2 regions of the Lysinibacillus sp. DFXJR4 genome follow, and region 2 is predicted to be linked to the other one. Evidence: riboswitches for the same ligand, from Rfam matches in the RefSeq annotation. Region 2 holds a riboswitch; the other holds the start of a gene.
What was found. A riboswitch is a leader RNA that binds a small molecule or an ion and turns the genes downstream of it on or off. The one in region 2 is predicted to bind FMN.
Positions count from the first base shown of each region.

Region 1 (7,876 bases), 340 kb from region 2:
ATCGAAAATTGCACGTAAAGGAGAAGAAGCGATTAATGAAGCAATTAAGCATTTAAGCGCTGTAACGCAAACCGTCTCTTATGCAACAGACTCTATTCAAAAACTAGGTAAACGCTCTGAAGAAATTGGTGGTATTATCACCGTAATTACAGGTATTGCAGAGCAAACAAATTTACTTGCCCTTAACGCAGCCATTGAAGCTGCACGCGCAGGAGATCAAGGAAAAGGCTTTGCGGTTGTTGCCTCAGAGGTACGTCAGTTAGCCGAGCAATCAAGCCTGGCATCTGGACAAATTACAAATCTTATAAATGATATTCAAGCCGAAACGTCAGTAACAGTTCGTACAATGGAAAGTAATCTACTTGCGGTAGAGGAACAAGTAACAATTATCAACAAGGGGGGAACTGCCTTAAAAGAGATTGTGGAGAAGGTTGTAGAGACGGAAAAAGGTGTTGAACAAATGAAGTCTGCATTTTCACATGTCAATGACAACTCCTTAGGTGTTCAACAAGCTATTCAGGACATTTCTCGCATCATTGAAGACGCTGCGGCTGCAACAGAGGAAATCGCTGCTACCTCTGAGGAGCAATATGCAACCGTAGCAGAGATAACACAAAACTCAGATGAATTAGCAACAATTTCTGATAAATTACAAAACGAAGTCAATAAATTTAAGTTTTAATTAAGGCTTAACATGATACTATGTATGTTAGAATCAGTGGGAGTTTATTAAAACAATTGCTTATACGGACGTGCACGACTCCCACAATGCCAAATATAAATTAATCGATAAACATGAAAAGGAAAATGGAGGCGCTATAGTATGAATCAGAAGAAAATTGCGATGGATGTTGGCACAAAGGCTGATTATATCTTAATTGCGTTTACTGGCGATTTAGAATACGGGCTGATTGAGGATATAAAAAAAGATCTTCAATCCCTTAATTTAGAAACAAAGCATGGCTATATTATCGATATGCAAAAGGTAACAAATATTGATAGTACTGGCTTTGGTATGATTGTCAACTTTGCCAAAAAAGTATCTTTAAAAGAAAAGAAAATCGCCATTATTGTCATCGATGATTTCATCCGCAACTTATTCGCTATTTCACAGGTTGATAAAGTTTTTCCTATTACAAACAGCGAAGAGCAAGCAAGAAAGATGATTAAAGAAGACTGGCTAGGAGAATTATCACTTAACGAATATTAACCCTATCGTTGCCCCCATTATTACAATAGGGTGTATTCCTGAGAATGGAATACACCCCTGCTTTTTTAATATTGTAAAAGCATATTTAGTAAAACAACAAGAATAACTATCGGTACTACAATTAACATTAATAATCGATATGTAGAATAGTACCCCTGCCCCATCTGACTTCCCATCAGTAATTCCTTTTTCACAAATTCTTTATCGGCTATATGTGCAATGAAGAAAGCTATTAATAAATTTCCTAATGGAAGCATTAAATTCGATACTAGAAAATCTGTCGCATCAAAAATTGTTTTCCCGAAGAATGATACATCAGCTAAGGTACTAGATGACAGTGCTGCTGGAATTGCAGCAATAAAGACTACTATACCTAATAAAAGTGTTAATGCTGAACGAGACATTCGCCCCTTTTCTATAAATGCTGCAACGATAATTTCATATAAACTGAAGGAAGATGTTAACGTTGCAAATAAAAATAGTAATAAAAACAACGCTAAAAATACTTCACCAAATGGCATTTGGCTAAATGCTGTCGGTAGCACCATAAACAGTAAGCCTGGTCCAGAAGCTGGCTCTAAATCAAAGGCAAATACCACTGGGAAAATCGCTAATCCTGCTAAAAACGATACAAGTACCGTTAAAAGAACAACTGAGCCCGCCGAGTTAGGTAAGCTTACATCCTTCTTTAAATAGGAGCTGTAGGTCACAAGGCAGGAAAAACCTACTGCTAAGCCAAAGAAGGATTGTCCTAACGCTTCTAAAATAGCCTTTCCCGTAATATTAGAGAAGTCCGGCCATAAGAAAAATTTCACACCCTCCATCGCCCCGTCTAATGTTACTGCTCGGACAACAAGTACAATAAACATAATAAACAATAGTGGCATCATAAACTTATTGGCCTTTTCGATCCCATTTTGCACACCAAGAGATATCACTAGTACATTAGCTAGCGTAAATAACCCTAAACCTAGTAAAGTAATCCAAGGCGTACCTATAATCTTTCCAAATAGTTCACTAGGATTATTAGCGGGATCAATAACTGTTCCAGCCACACCAAGACCACTATAAATAAAAATCCAACCACCCACAACACTATAAAAAGTTAATAATAAAAAACACCCCAGTACACCCATGCGGCCAATCCATGCCCAGCCTAGCTTCGTTGGTGCCACTTTTTTATAGGCAGTGACCGCCTCAGATTGGGTGCCACGACCTAACACATATTCTGATAATAGCATCGGTAAACCAATTAACAACGTAAATAGAACAAAGATTAGGAAAAATGCTCCCCCACCGCTTTGACCAGTAACATATGGAAGCTTCCAAATTGCCCCTAATCCGATTGCTGCACCTGCGGATGCCAAAATAAAGCCTAGTTTACTAGACCATTGTCCCTTTTTCTCACTCATCTCTTCAAACTCCTCTAGCATTTCTAAACTCTTTCTTAATTCTACATGAAATTACTGGGCTCGACTAGATTAAGTTCATTTGATGAATCTATCCATTATTTCAAAGATTCTATCCTTCACCTTCACATTGCTATTCATTACTTCAAGCGTTCTATCTATAAAAAAACCTCGAGCCTATGAAATCACTCGAGGTTAACTATAATCTTATTTTGATAAATACATATGACGCTGACGATCAATCCATTTGCGCATAGTTGTAAATAATAAAGCCATGATAACAGTTAATAAAATACCTTTGACAATATTAAATGGCAAGATTCCAGCCACAATCATTGTATATAATGAATCCCCTACAACAGGCTCCATCCCTAAAAAGTACGTGTACATCGGTAAAAATACAGCATAGTTAAGAACACTCATACCAACCGCCATAACGATTGTTCCTGCTGCCAAGCCCCCAATAAGACCCCCAATGTTTTTAAAACGCTTAAAAATAAAGGATACTGGTAAAATAAATAAAATACCTGTTGTGAAGTTAGCGATATGTCCTACGGGTACTCCCGTTGGCGTGCCCGAGAAAATCCAATCCAATACATTTTTAAATAACTCTACTAGGATTCCCGCTACAGGTCCCATAGTGATGGCTGCTAATAATGCAGGCATATCACTGAAATCCACTTCCAAAAACGCCGGGAATGGTGGAATTGGGAAATTAAATAGCATTAATAAAAACGAAATACTACTCAGCATGCCAATCGTAATAAACGATTGAAGTTTAACATTTTTCTTCATTGAAAACTCTCTCCTCTTTGCTGATTCAATCTCGCAAGAAGAAAGGCTACGACCTAATCATATGTTTTTCACGAAAAAACCCTTATGCATTTTTCGCATAAGGGAGAATAGGCATGATTAATAAACGCCATTAATTAGCTATTTTTGAGCAGGCTTTAAAGCCATATTGAAAAAACGCTCGTTCATAACCAATGTAAAATAACAAATGACGATCGTACCTCCATCTTCTCCCATCCAGACTCTAACTGTCGGCCTTGGAATTACACCAAGTCAGCCATGCAAAAAAACTTTGCACAGGTCGCGGGCTGAAGAGTCTTTGGTAAATCCTTAGAGCCAATGTTTTTCACATTAGCGATTTACAACTCTATTACCGCCGGTCGGGATTTTCACCCTGCCCCGAAGATGAATCAATATATTATTTTTGTTCTACAGCTTTACTATAATGAATTATTTAGAAAAAGTAAATAGTTCTGCTTAAAAAATCCTATTAGATTTGTATGTTTTACGGATAGTTAGATGATTTATTACCACAAAATCAATAAGGAGTATTCTCGTCCCACTGTTGATGTACGAGAATACTCCTTAAACTTCACCATAAAGTTCTATGGCGTCTCCATATATTGCTTGTTTGGGCCAACTGGCTTGGGTAGGAAATTTTTAAAATCAAAGCCTTCCCAGCTTTCCTGAACTACATTATCTAGACGTAATTGTTTATCAAAGCTTGCAGCCGTTAGCATCATTGCTTCGATTAATTGTGTTGCCTGAACTGGGTCCATTGTTGTTAAATCAAGAGGATCATTAAAGGTTACAATTACACCCTCAGCAACCTCTTGCACAGTATAAGTCACATTTTCAGGAACGACAGGAACATAGAAATCATCATTTTTATTGCGCATACCCGTAATCGCTTCTGTTACCGAGGAAAAAGTTTGACGAAAATCAGGTGATAAATATTCAGCCCCATTATTCTGGTCCTTATATAAGTAATAATTAAAATGTCTTGGACCTGTTAACGACATTGCCTTACTCTGCTCTCCTTCTTGAGAGAACGCGTATGGTGTACCGTCTGCGTTTTCAAACTCAACCTCTGTATATTCTGAGTCTGAAAATGTATCCTGCAAGGTTCCCTTGTACTCATTCACAGGTGCAGAAGCTACATCATAATCATTTTTCTCAGGTAATACATGAATCAACTTATCATCCTTTTCCTTCAATTCACCTTGATATGGATGATAGTTCGTAAAGCCTTTTGCTTCCTCTTCAATTTGTGGTGCATATTTTTTATACATTTGTAATGTAGAAGGTTTTTCTTTCCCAAAATCTGCTTCAACTCGTTCATTGGGAATAACATATGTCATTGGTACACTTTCTACATCCCTGCTTGCTAAACCAATACGGAAGACAACGGCATCCGTTAAGTCTTCCTCATACACAGAGGTACGTAAAGACATAATTTTAGCATGTTCTGCAACAATGCTCGAATCCAAAAAACTATCATGATTTTCAGCACTTTTGGCAGCTGGCGCATCTTCCATAGTAGAATACGGAGCAATGTCAGGTGCCGTTTCCTGATCTAGCTTAGAATGATTATTATTCATAAACATAGAGCCTACACCTACTGTTAATGCGAAAACAGCGGCAACACTCATAAGGATTGGCCATTTCCGGTTTTTGCACTTTGTTGTTTTTGTACTTTGCTGTTGTTCCTGGACTGACATTTCATCTATTGGCTGCTGTACGGCTTCTTGCAGATGAACATTATCCTGCAAACGGGCATCTGCCAATAAGAGATTTAATATTTCTTCTTTAGAACGGCGGTCAGAAAGCTTAGGGGCATTGTTCAATACATGTTCTAGCTGGTCATCATCAAACTGGTTATGTGTCATTGCCGTTTCGCCTCCTGTTCTCTAACCTGTTGTAGCTGTTGCCTCAAAAATTTGATGGCACGATGCTGTGTCGTTTTTACCTTCGCTTCTGTCCAATCTAGTATTTGTGCTGTTTCTGCAATCGATAAATCTTGAAAGTAGCGCATAATGATAACCATTTTTTGGTCTCCTGTGCAGTTTTCAAGTGCAGACTCTACCTGCATAAATTCATCACTGGCTTCCAACATATCTTCCGGTGATGGTGTGTTTGAATGGAGTTGTTCCGTTTCCCAGTCAAAAAAATCAAGTGAATGCTTCTGGCGTACTGCCTGCTTCCGAAAGTGATCAATTGCAACATTTTTAGCAATGGCAAATAGCCATGTCTTTTCACTGCTATTTCCTGCAAATTGATCGTATGAGCGCAACACTCGTACATAAACCTCGTGCGCTAAATCTTCAGCAAGTGTACGGTTTTTTACTAAATAAATAAGAAACTGGAACACGTCTTGATGGTATGCATCGTACAGTCGATGGAACACGGAGTCATTCAATGCACTCCACCCCCGTTCTATTATATTTGTCGTCTTTATGTTTACAGAAGTTACAGCCAATTAATACCACTAAAAGGCAATAATATGAATTACTCGAAAGGTAAATAAAACGTAAAGGTCGTACCCTCTTTCAGCACACTGTCTACCATAATCGTTCCTGAATGTGCCTTTACAATATTTCTAGCAATAGCTAAACCTAGGCCAGTTCCGCCTTTAGAACGCGTTCGGGCTTTGTCAGCTTTATAAAATCGTTCAAATACATAAGGTAAGTCATCATGTGGAATGCCATGTCCTGTATCCTGAACAGATATTTTTGCAAAGGTTGGCTCCTGCTCAATTTTGACAGTAACTGACCCTTCATCGGTATGACGGAGTGCGTTGTCAACTAAATTGGTTAACACCTGTTCAATCCGATCCTCGTCAATACTTATCCTAGCGTCATCATTAAATTCACTATCAAATAGTAGACGAACATGCTTCTCTTTAGCGACTTGAGCAAATTTTTGTGTTATCCGTTCAAATGTAGAATTAATTGGAAGCTCATCCTTATAAAGTGTCATATGCCCCGATTCCATACGAGCTAGATCCAATAAATCTGTTACTAGACGTCCCATACGCTTCGATTCATCATAGATAATTTTTGTTATCTCGTTACGTTCTTCCTGATCCTGGATAAAATCATCATCCATTAAGGCCTCAGAATAGCCCTGAAGCATTGAAATTGGCGTTCTAAGCTCATGAGATACATTAGCTATGAAATCTGAACGCAGCTTTTCTAAGCGATGCTGCTCTGTCATATCACGAATAACAGCGACTGCTCCACGTATCAATTCCCCACTATAAAGAGGACTAATCGTAAATGTATAATAATTTCCATCCATCTCAATTTCTTCTTCCAATTTATCCTCAAACATCAGAACATGATCCAGCATATGATATAGCTCTGGTGGAATTGGCTTCGCACTTTGAGAGCCCTTATTAACAAACCATTTTTGCATTAAACGCTCTGCTGGTGGGTTACTTAATAATATTGTACGATCCCGATTAAATGTAATGACTGCATCTGTCATCGATGTCAATATATTTGAAAGTTGTTCATTTTCCTGATTGATTACTTCAAGATTATGCTTTAATTGTCGACCCATTTGATTAAAGGCAACGGCAAGCTGACCAATTTCATCATTTTGTGTTGTTGGCATTTTCGCTTCAAAATTCCCTTTTGAAATTTCAAATGCCAATTCACGCATTTTACGCAATGGCGAGGTAATACGTGAGGATAGGAAAAAGGCAAAGAATGTCGTCAGCACAAAGGCTATAAAGGCAGATAAAAAGACAATTTTAGTTGTTTCTTTCGATGTTTTATGAAGAGCATCCGGACTTTGATATATAAAGACGGCACCATGCACCGCATTCTCTACATTTAATGGGAAGCCGAGGACAACATACGATTCTATTTTTTCCTTTTCTGTAGATGATGGCATCATCATTTCTTTCGTAATCGGTTCATCTGATTGGAAAATTTTATGGAAGGATTTATTCGCTAAAATTGTATCCTGTATTTCTTTTTTATTAACACCCTCCTGTAAAGCAAACGATACTTCGTTATCACCAGTAGCAATAAGTGCATTCGTGCTTTCGGGTAAAATATCTTTTAATAATTCCGACGTTGACTCTGCTGTTTCATTATCAACTACTATACTTGCTACCGTTGCAGCAGTTTGACGTAACGAAATCTCTGCTTGCTGCATATGGTAATTTTGTAGAAATTCGAGCATCAAAACCGTGAAAACAAATAATACAAATGAAACGAGAAGCAATATGGTTACCCATAGCTTCCCGACAACACTATTCCATATTCTATTCATTGACAACCTCAAATTTGTAGCCAACGCCCCAAACAGTGACAATCATCTTTGCAGCGTTTTCAGATACTCGATTAAGCTTTTCACGTAAGCGCTTAACATGCGTATCCACGGTACGTAAATCTCCAAAGAAATCATAATGCCACACTTCTTTAAGTAATTGTTCACGGTCAAATACTTTATC
Region 1 covers NZ_JBXUNW010000001.1:401,451-409,326, reverse strand. Annotated here, with positions in the region: gene AC2CGN_RS01975 (methyl-accepting chemotaxis protein) at 1-682, shown strand, start outside; gene AC2CGN_RS01970 (STAS domain-containing protein) at 824-1,210, shown strand; gene AC2CGN_RS01965 (sodium-dependent transporter) at 1,276-2,622, opposite strand; gene AC2CGN_RS01960 (ECF transporter S component) at 2,827-3,414, opposite strand; FMN riboswitch at 3,633-3,822, opposite strand; gene AC2CGN_RS01955 (RNA polymerase subunit sigma) at 4,017-5,300, opposite strand; gene sigX (RNA polymerase sigma factor SigX) at 5,297-5,830, opposite strand; gene AC2CGN_RS01945 (ATP-binding protein) at 5,920-7,695, opposite strand; gene AC2CGN_RS01940 (response regulator transcription factor) at 7,688-7,876, opposite strand, start outside.
Region 1: linked by a shared signal. The riboswitch ahead of AC2CGN_RS01960 (ECF transporter S component) and the one ahead of ribE (riboflavin synthase) in region 2 are both predicted to bind FMN.

Region 2 (7,876 bases):
TCCTAAACCAATGATAGCATCGTATTTCTTTGTTTCTGCAAGCTGTTTTGCAATAAACGGAACCTCAAATGCACCAGGAACCCATGCTACATCAATAAAGTCCTCATCTACACCGTGACGCTTTAAACCATCGAGGGCTCCGTCTAATAACTTACTTGTTATAAATTCATTGAATCGACCTACTACGATAGCAATTTTTAAGTCTGTACCAATTAATTGTGCTTCAAATGTTTTACCCATTTCTAAATTCTCCTTTTTTAAATTGTTATTTTGAGATTTTGCTGGCGATATAACGCCAATTCTTCAATTGAAATTATTTTTAGCTGATGATGCGCTGCATAGTTGACTAGTTCATTGAAGCGTAGCATTTTTCCATCATCCCCCATAATTTCACAAATAATGCCTGCGGGGATACTGTGGCAAAGCTTAGCTAAATCAATGGTTGCTTCAGTGTGACCCCTACGCTCTAACACACCATTATCCTTTGCGATTAGCGGAAATACATGTCCTGGTCTACGAAAATCGTTTGCCTTCGCTTGTGGTTCAATCATTTTTTTAATTGTCATTGCACGTTCAAAGGCGCTAATTCCTGTCGTTGTATCCATATAGTCGATACTAACGGTAAATGCTGTCTGATGATTGTCTGTATTATTACTTACCATCGGCTGTAAGGCTAATTTTTGTGCGAGCTGCTGTGTAATTGGTGTACAAATAAGTCCTCTTCCATATGTCGCCATAAAGTTTATCGTATCAGGTGTCATATACTCTGCTAAAGCCAATAAATCTCCTTCATTTTCTCGATCCTCATCGTCTACTACAATAATCATCTTGCCCTGTTTTAAATCCTCTATTGCTTCTTCAATTGTATGCAGCAATATTGGCACCTCCTCACTTTTTGTTAAAATCCGTTTTGTGCTAAAAAGTCTCTCGTAATAGTCGGTGATTCCTGACTATGCTTTAGCTGGTGCAAAATGTATTTTCCAACTAAATCCGTTTCAATATTCACTAGAGCGCCAATTTTCTTCATACCTAAAATAGTTTCTTTATACGTGTGTGGTATCAGTGATACTGTGACACTTTTCTGCTCAACGTGAAAAAGCGTTAAGCTCGTACCATCAATCGTAATGGAGCCTTTTGGGATACAATAGTTTGTTAAATCCTTGGATAGCTCAATATCGATATAAACTGCGTTTGCTAATGGTCGTTTACGTACTATTTTCCCTACTCCATCCACATGCCCTGCTACAAAATGGCCACCAAATCGTCCATTTGCAGGCATTGCTCGCTCTAAGTTAACGGGGTCTCCTACAGCAAGCTGCTGCAAATTCGTTGCCTTCACCGTTTCTGGCATGACATCCATCGTTAGCTCTTGATCAGTAAAATTTGACACTGTTAAACAGACACCATTGACCGCTATACTGTCTCCGAGCTTTACATCCTCTACCATTTTTGCTGAAAGGATCGTTATTTTCATACTTTGCTGATCTGTTTGCAAGGTTTTTACTGTGCCAATATCTTCAATAATCCCTGTAAACATTTTTCCACCTACTTTCTTTCTACATGTTAAAGGCTCTATCCATCGGTTTTGGGATTCTATCCATCAGTTTTTGAGGTCAATCCTTCGCTTTTCTAATACATCAATCACTTTAAGCGTTCTATCCCAATCAAAGAAAAAACCCCTTCGCTTAAAAGGGGTTTGGGAGTTCATATAAATAAGACGTCAGCAAATAAACCTTATGAAATTCTATATTTTCCCATAGGTCGTCATCTCATCGTTCTTCTCCCATCCAGACTATCACTGTCGGTTTTGGATTTGCACCAAATCAGCTTTCGCTCACGGACTTTGAATTGCTTCATCACCGCCGATTGGGAATTTCACCCTACCCCGAAGAACATACAGCTATTTAATTTTTTCGCTAAATAAAAAAACCTCCCAATCTAAACGATGGGAAGTAGTTAACATAAAAGCATAATCAAATAATCCTTATAAATTCATGCGAATTTAAAAAGATTGCACTTTTACCCTTCTCCCATCCAGACTGTCACTGTCGGTTTTGGATTTGCACCAAATCAGCTTTCGCTCACGGACTTTGAATTGCTTCATCACCGCCGATTGGGAATTTCACCCTACCCCGAAGGATTTTTATTTAACTTATTCTTTACGATAACACTATTTTATAATATTATCCACAAAATTATTTACTAAAAATTTCTGATAAACTTCATCCACATACACTCTTATATTCTTTTCATATACTGGATATTCTACTTCGAGCCTTGCAGCCACTTGCTGTGAAGCCTTTGCGAATAAATCAAAGGCTTGATATAATGCTTGCCATATAGCTTTTTTAGAGGATAACTCAAAGGTCCCCATCAATTGTGAAACTTCCTCTGCATGTAAATACTGAGATATATACTTATAACATTTGCCAACACTTAAGCTAAATTCTGTTTCAAAGCCAACTCGCCAAGATAGCATTCGAAGTAATTCTTCCCGTAAAATATGTTCAAAATGATAATTGGCAAAAAGAAGCTCATTGCGACAAATGCCTTTTACTACATAAGTAGAAACCATCCAAAATTCATTGCAACAATCGTCAAATGAACGTGCACTTGGCTTTTGTATATGATACGTAACATCTGTTGCTTCAGGAACATTTAAACAGCGCTGGTCTTTATCCAGAATGATTTCTAAAAGTCCATCACTTTCGAGATAAAGCTCCAATTCTTCAATAGGAACTAGAGTCAAATCAATTTTTGAATGATCGGTAAATAACATTAAATAGGAAAACCAATTGCCTAGTTCTGGTGGAAATAATTCCATATCCTCTGGGGTTTGCGTTATGATTCGCTCGCCTAAGAAATCAATCCATTTATTATTTTCAAGAAAAGCTGCCATATCAGTTACAACAAAGGAAATATCATAATCCTGAAAATCATCCCTTGGCACATTGGGATTTGTTCTTGAGCCCTCCATACCTACTACTCGAATGCGTTCATCCTTTTTAGCAAAATCTAATAGTTTATCAATAGGTCGAGTATTTTCCATATCATTTCTCCCTTAGCAATATATCTACTATTTATAATAGCAAATATATACTTACGTTTCCGTCATGATGCCACCATTAACGTGCAAAACCTGGCCAGTAACAAAAGAAGAATCATCAGAAGCTAAATAAATATAAGTAGGTGCAAGCTCAAATGGCTGACCTGCTCGCTTCATCGGCGTTTCTAAGCCAAATGTTTTGACGTATTCTGCTGAATAGCTTGAGACAATTAGTGGTGTCCAAATTGGGCCAGGGGCAACTGCATTCACTCGTATTCCCTTTCTCGCTAATTGCAAGGATAAAGACCTAGTGAAAGAGACAATTGCGCCTTTCGTGGAGGAATAATCGACAAGTAATGGAGCCCCAGCGTAAGCTGTCACGGAAGCAGTGGAAATAATTGCCCCACCCTTCTTCATATAAGGTAATCCTGCCTTTGTCATATGAAAATGTGGAAAAATATTGGTTTCAAACGTATCATACAATTGTTCATTTGAGATATCCAAAATGCTTTGCTGCGGAAATTGGACACCTTGATTTAAAATCAGTATATCTAGCTTACCAAAACAGTCCATCGTTTTTCTTACTACTTCCATAGAAAACTCAGGATGACGTAAGTCCCCTTCAATCAATAGAATGGATTGCCCATATGCCTCCACCATTTGCTTCGTTGCTTCTGCATCAGGTCGTTCATGTGGCATATAGGTAATAGCCATATGGGCACCTTCCTTTGCAAACCCAATAGCAACAGCACGACCAATTCCACTATCTCCCCCAGTAATTATCGCGATTTTCCCCTGTAATTTTCCACTCCCTTTGTATGCTGGATTGTCGGAAATAGGAATTGGTTGCATAACATATTCTAGCCCTGGCTGTATATCTTGATGCTGCGGTGGGAATGTGATGGGAACTTGCTTACACTTCGTTTCATATCCAATATAAGGATACTTCGGAATCATATTGTGACCTCCTTCCAATATTACATACAAACTACATAATTCGACATGATTAGATATATGTTGCAAACGCTAGAAAAAGACCTACAAACTGTACTATCTTGCATTGCTATTTGTAATTCGTCAAAGCTTTTCATATTCAATGGCATCATTTTCCGATACAATATTTACCATGGTGATACCCATTTTGTTTTTAACATATTGAAAAAAATACTCACCTAGAGTCATTTACCACCACCTGCTTCATATGCTATAGAATCATGTCATAATACTTTAAATCGGATTTCTTTGATACGTAACATTTTCAAGGACGAAGCGTCTATAAAAGTAGAACATAAAGGAGAACATTTTCAATGAAATATATCATCTTTGATTTTGATGGCACACTGGCTGATTCAACGGCTGTATTTGCGTCAGCTTGGAATACACTTGCACAAAAATATAAATTTAAAGGAATAGAGTTTAAGGAAATCGAATCCTTAAAAAAATTATCCATGGCGGAGCGTAGTAAATTATTTGATTTTCCAATGTATAAATTACCCATGATTTTACCTCAATTTTATCGTTTATATCGTCAGTCCTTAAACGAGGTTCATCTTTATGAAGGAATCAAGGATGTACTAATGGAAATTGATAAAAGAGGCTATAAAATCCTTATCATATCGTCCAATTCCCAGGAAAATATTTTAGAATTTCTAAAAATGAATGGTATTCAATGTGTTTCAAATGTACTTTGCTCAAATCGTATTTTTGGGAAGGATAAAGTGTTGAAGAAATTTTTAAAGGACTCCAGCAGCTCAGCATCAGACGTTTTATATATAGGGGATGAACAAAGAGATATTGTAGCATGTAAAAAAGTCGGGGTACCAATTATTTGGGTTTCTTGGGGATATGATTCTATTGAGGTGATTCAACAGGAAGAGCCTGAATATAAAGTAAATGCTCCAAAGGAAATTTTAGATATTATTTAATCTAAGAGGGGTATGGCCATAAAATGGATTGGCTATACCCTTCTTTTTAATTTTTCACTTCACTAATATGCATTAATTTTTCTGCTGTGCTATTAACACCTTTATAGGCATCTGTTAATCCATACATGCTAGCCGAAAACTGTTGAGTAAATGCGGCAATTTGGTTTGCTGATTCATTTACTTGGTCGATGGCTTGTTTAATACTCTCTAATTGGTTTGTAATGCTATTCGCGCTTTCGGTACTGCTTTGAGACATTTTTTGAATCTCAGTGGCAACTACTGCAAAACCACGTCCATGCTCACCAGAACGAGCTGCTTCAATGGATGCATTTAGTCCAAGAATTTTCGATTTCATCGCTAAATCTTTGACTAAATCTACAATAGTATTAATTTGTTGAATATCTTCAATCATAGACTCTGAGAACCTAGATAGTTCCTCTAATCGATCGGAAACATCTACACTTGCCTTTGCTAATTCTTCATTCGTCGCAGTCATTTCCTCCACTGTGCTCGACAGATCTGTTGCTAGTAATCGCATATGATCCATTTTTTCATTTGAAAGAATTGCACTAATAACACCGATTACTTGTCCACCTTCAAAAATAGGTTGTGCAGATGCAATATAGGCCATGCCAAAATCCTCAGCACTTCGCTCTTCTCGGATAAATCTCCCTGAGCTAAGTGCCTTTTCAGTTGTTGTTCCACGATATTTATCTACAGAATCACCAACACAAACCTTTAAATCCACTTGTTTTCCTGGCTTATAAGCAATGACCTTCTCTGTATCTGCTACAATTATACAAGCATCTTCTGGATAGGTTACCTGGTAAAAATCGATTGAGTCTATGATTGCCTGCAGCTTTGCATGCATTGTCTTTTCCCCTTCCCCATTTACACAATTAAGGTACATCCATCATATAAAGTAATTGAAAGAGCCATTTCGATAAAATATTCTACCCCTTTATTGCGCTGGATGAACCATTATTATACTGAAATACCTCAATTTAACTATAGCATGACACATTTAAAAAGACACCATTGAGCAGAGGTGTCTTTAGCATTAATTATGTTGTTTCAAAAAATCTACATATTTTTCTGCTGTTCTTATCTCAACAGTTAAAAAATTTTTTCCATAAATAGATTGGATTAAAAATGGTACATCACTTGTATTATGAAACCTAAAATCTAAGCCTCCATAGGATACCGTAGCATCCCTTCCCTTTGGAACATAGCCAACATCTAATGAATGGTGATGACGTTCCACAAATTTTATTTGTAACTGATCTACTGCATTAAATAAAGTTGATGAGGTTTGGCAAACACCACCACCAATGCCCATCACCAGCTTCTTATTTATAATTTCTGGTGCAGGCTGATAACCATTCTCCTCATCCCTTGGTCCAACAACGGTGTTAAATGAAAAATAATCCCCGCTTCCAACAATAACATTGTGAATCGCTTTTGCAGATAATTCGATGTTTTTATTTCTTCCTCCATCAGCATTATTAAAATAAGTGGTATAGGATGCAACAACGGTTTCCGACAAATAAGGAATATCTTCCAGATAATAACCGCTTTCTGTTATATAAAGTGGCATCATGACTTTACCACCAGATGTTGAAGCCTCTAATATTCTATCTACCAATTCTTTTTCTTTTAAAACTATTAAAGGACTACCCTTTACTATTTTTCCGTTATCATCCATCCTATCAAGTATCATCCGCTGATCATAGCCAACCGTATCTCCATTTCCTCTTGCCAGCTCTTTTGCCAATTGTTCAATTTCCTTTGTATAAGATGATACATCGCTTTCATAGCCCATTTCATGTGGAGAAATTGTTTGTATAACCGCATTTGTGGAGGGATCAACAATTTTCACAACAGTCTCCAATTGTTGCTTTTGCTCATAAGTAACAGCCTGTTTGTTTTCCTTGTGTTCCTGCTCTAAATCTTGCACTTCTTGCTCTTGTTGTTTCTCATTCTCCGATTTTCCTTGACAGCCGAATAGTCCAATTGTGCATAACATAAACAGTGCGACCATCCACTGTTTTTTCAATAGCAAGCACCTACCTCTAACGTATTAGTACAGAAACATCTTATTCGTTTGATAGTGATAGTGTGTTGCTTTTTGTACATTTTTATTTATTTTCATATTTATGTGTACCTTTTATTGAGAATTTAGCTCTGTGACCAGCACTATCCATCCATGTTTTCACAACATCCTTACTATTTTGCCTGAAACATCGTTACTATTTGATTGTAATTAGCAAAATGACTAATATTTATTTAAATAAAAATGATAATTCGTATTTTACATAACTCTTTTTTGATAGAGCCGATAAATTAACACAATATAGAGCCAATCATAAAAAAGAGTCGCAAGTGAGACAATGGTAATCAAGGGAGTTCGAAAGTACATATAAAAGCCTACTGCTGCAAATATAGTACCAATCATTTTACAAACTGCTATGCCCATCGATTGGCCACTAAGATTTCCTCGTTGTAGTAATAAGGCAATAAACAGCCCTGACATCATCAGATTTTGTGAAAATGCAGCATATTTTCCGGCTATATCCTTGAATTCATGCATCATTGCTAAAATAATGAAAAAACATGCACCAAGCGTTATAAAAAATGATGCATAGAATATTTTACTAGGAATTAATTTTTGATATTCTTTATGACCATATTTTAAATATTGCATCATTATCATGATGTCTAATAAAAACCAAAGGAAGGTAATTATTCTTTGAAGATCATTTTGTGGGTACATAAAGGCAAAGATAAATTCCCATGAAATATTGGCACAAATGGCGGCCATTGGCATACCATACTTCTTATCCTGGAATCCCTGTTTGATAATGAGTATATATGTAATAATCCAAAATAGCCCCATGCCTAATTG
Region 2 covers NZ_JBXUNW010000001.1:741,258-749,133, reverse strand. Annotated here, with positions in the region: gene ribH (6,7-dimethyl-8-ribityllumazine synthase) at 1-240, opposite strand, end outside; partial or broken gene ribB (3,4-dihydroxy-2-butanone-4-phosphate synthase) at 276-875, opposite strand; gene ribE (riboflavin synthase) at 899-1,537, opposite strand; FMN riboswitch at 1,772-1,897, opposite strand; FMN riboswitch at 2,019-2,144, opposite strand; gene AC2CGN_RS03815 (aminoglycoside 6-adenylyltransferase) at 2,171-3,049, opposite strand; gene AC2CGN_RS03810 (SDR family oxidoreductase) at 3,101-4,003, opposite strand; gene AC2CGN_RS03805 (HAD hydrolase-like protein) at 4,354-4,971, shown strand; gene AC2CGN_RS03800 (methyl-accepting chemotaxis protein) at 5,018-5,842, opposite strand; gene AC2CGN_RS03795 (VanW family protein) at 6,032-7,027, opposite strand; gene AC2CGN_RS03790 (transmembrane-type terpene cyclase) at 7,283-7,876, opposite strand, start outside.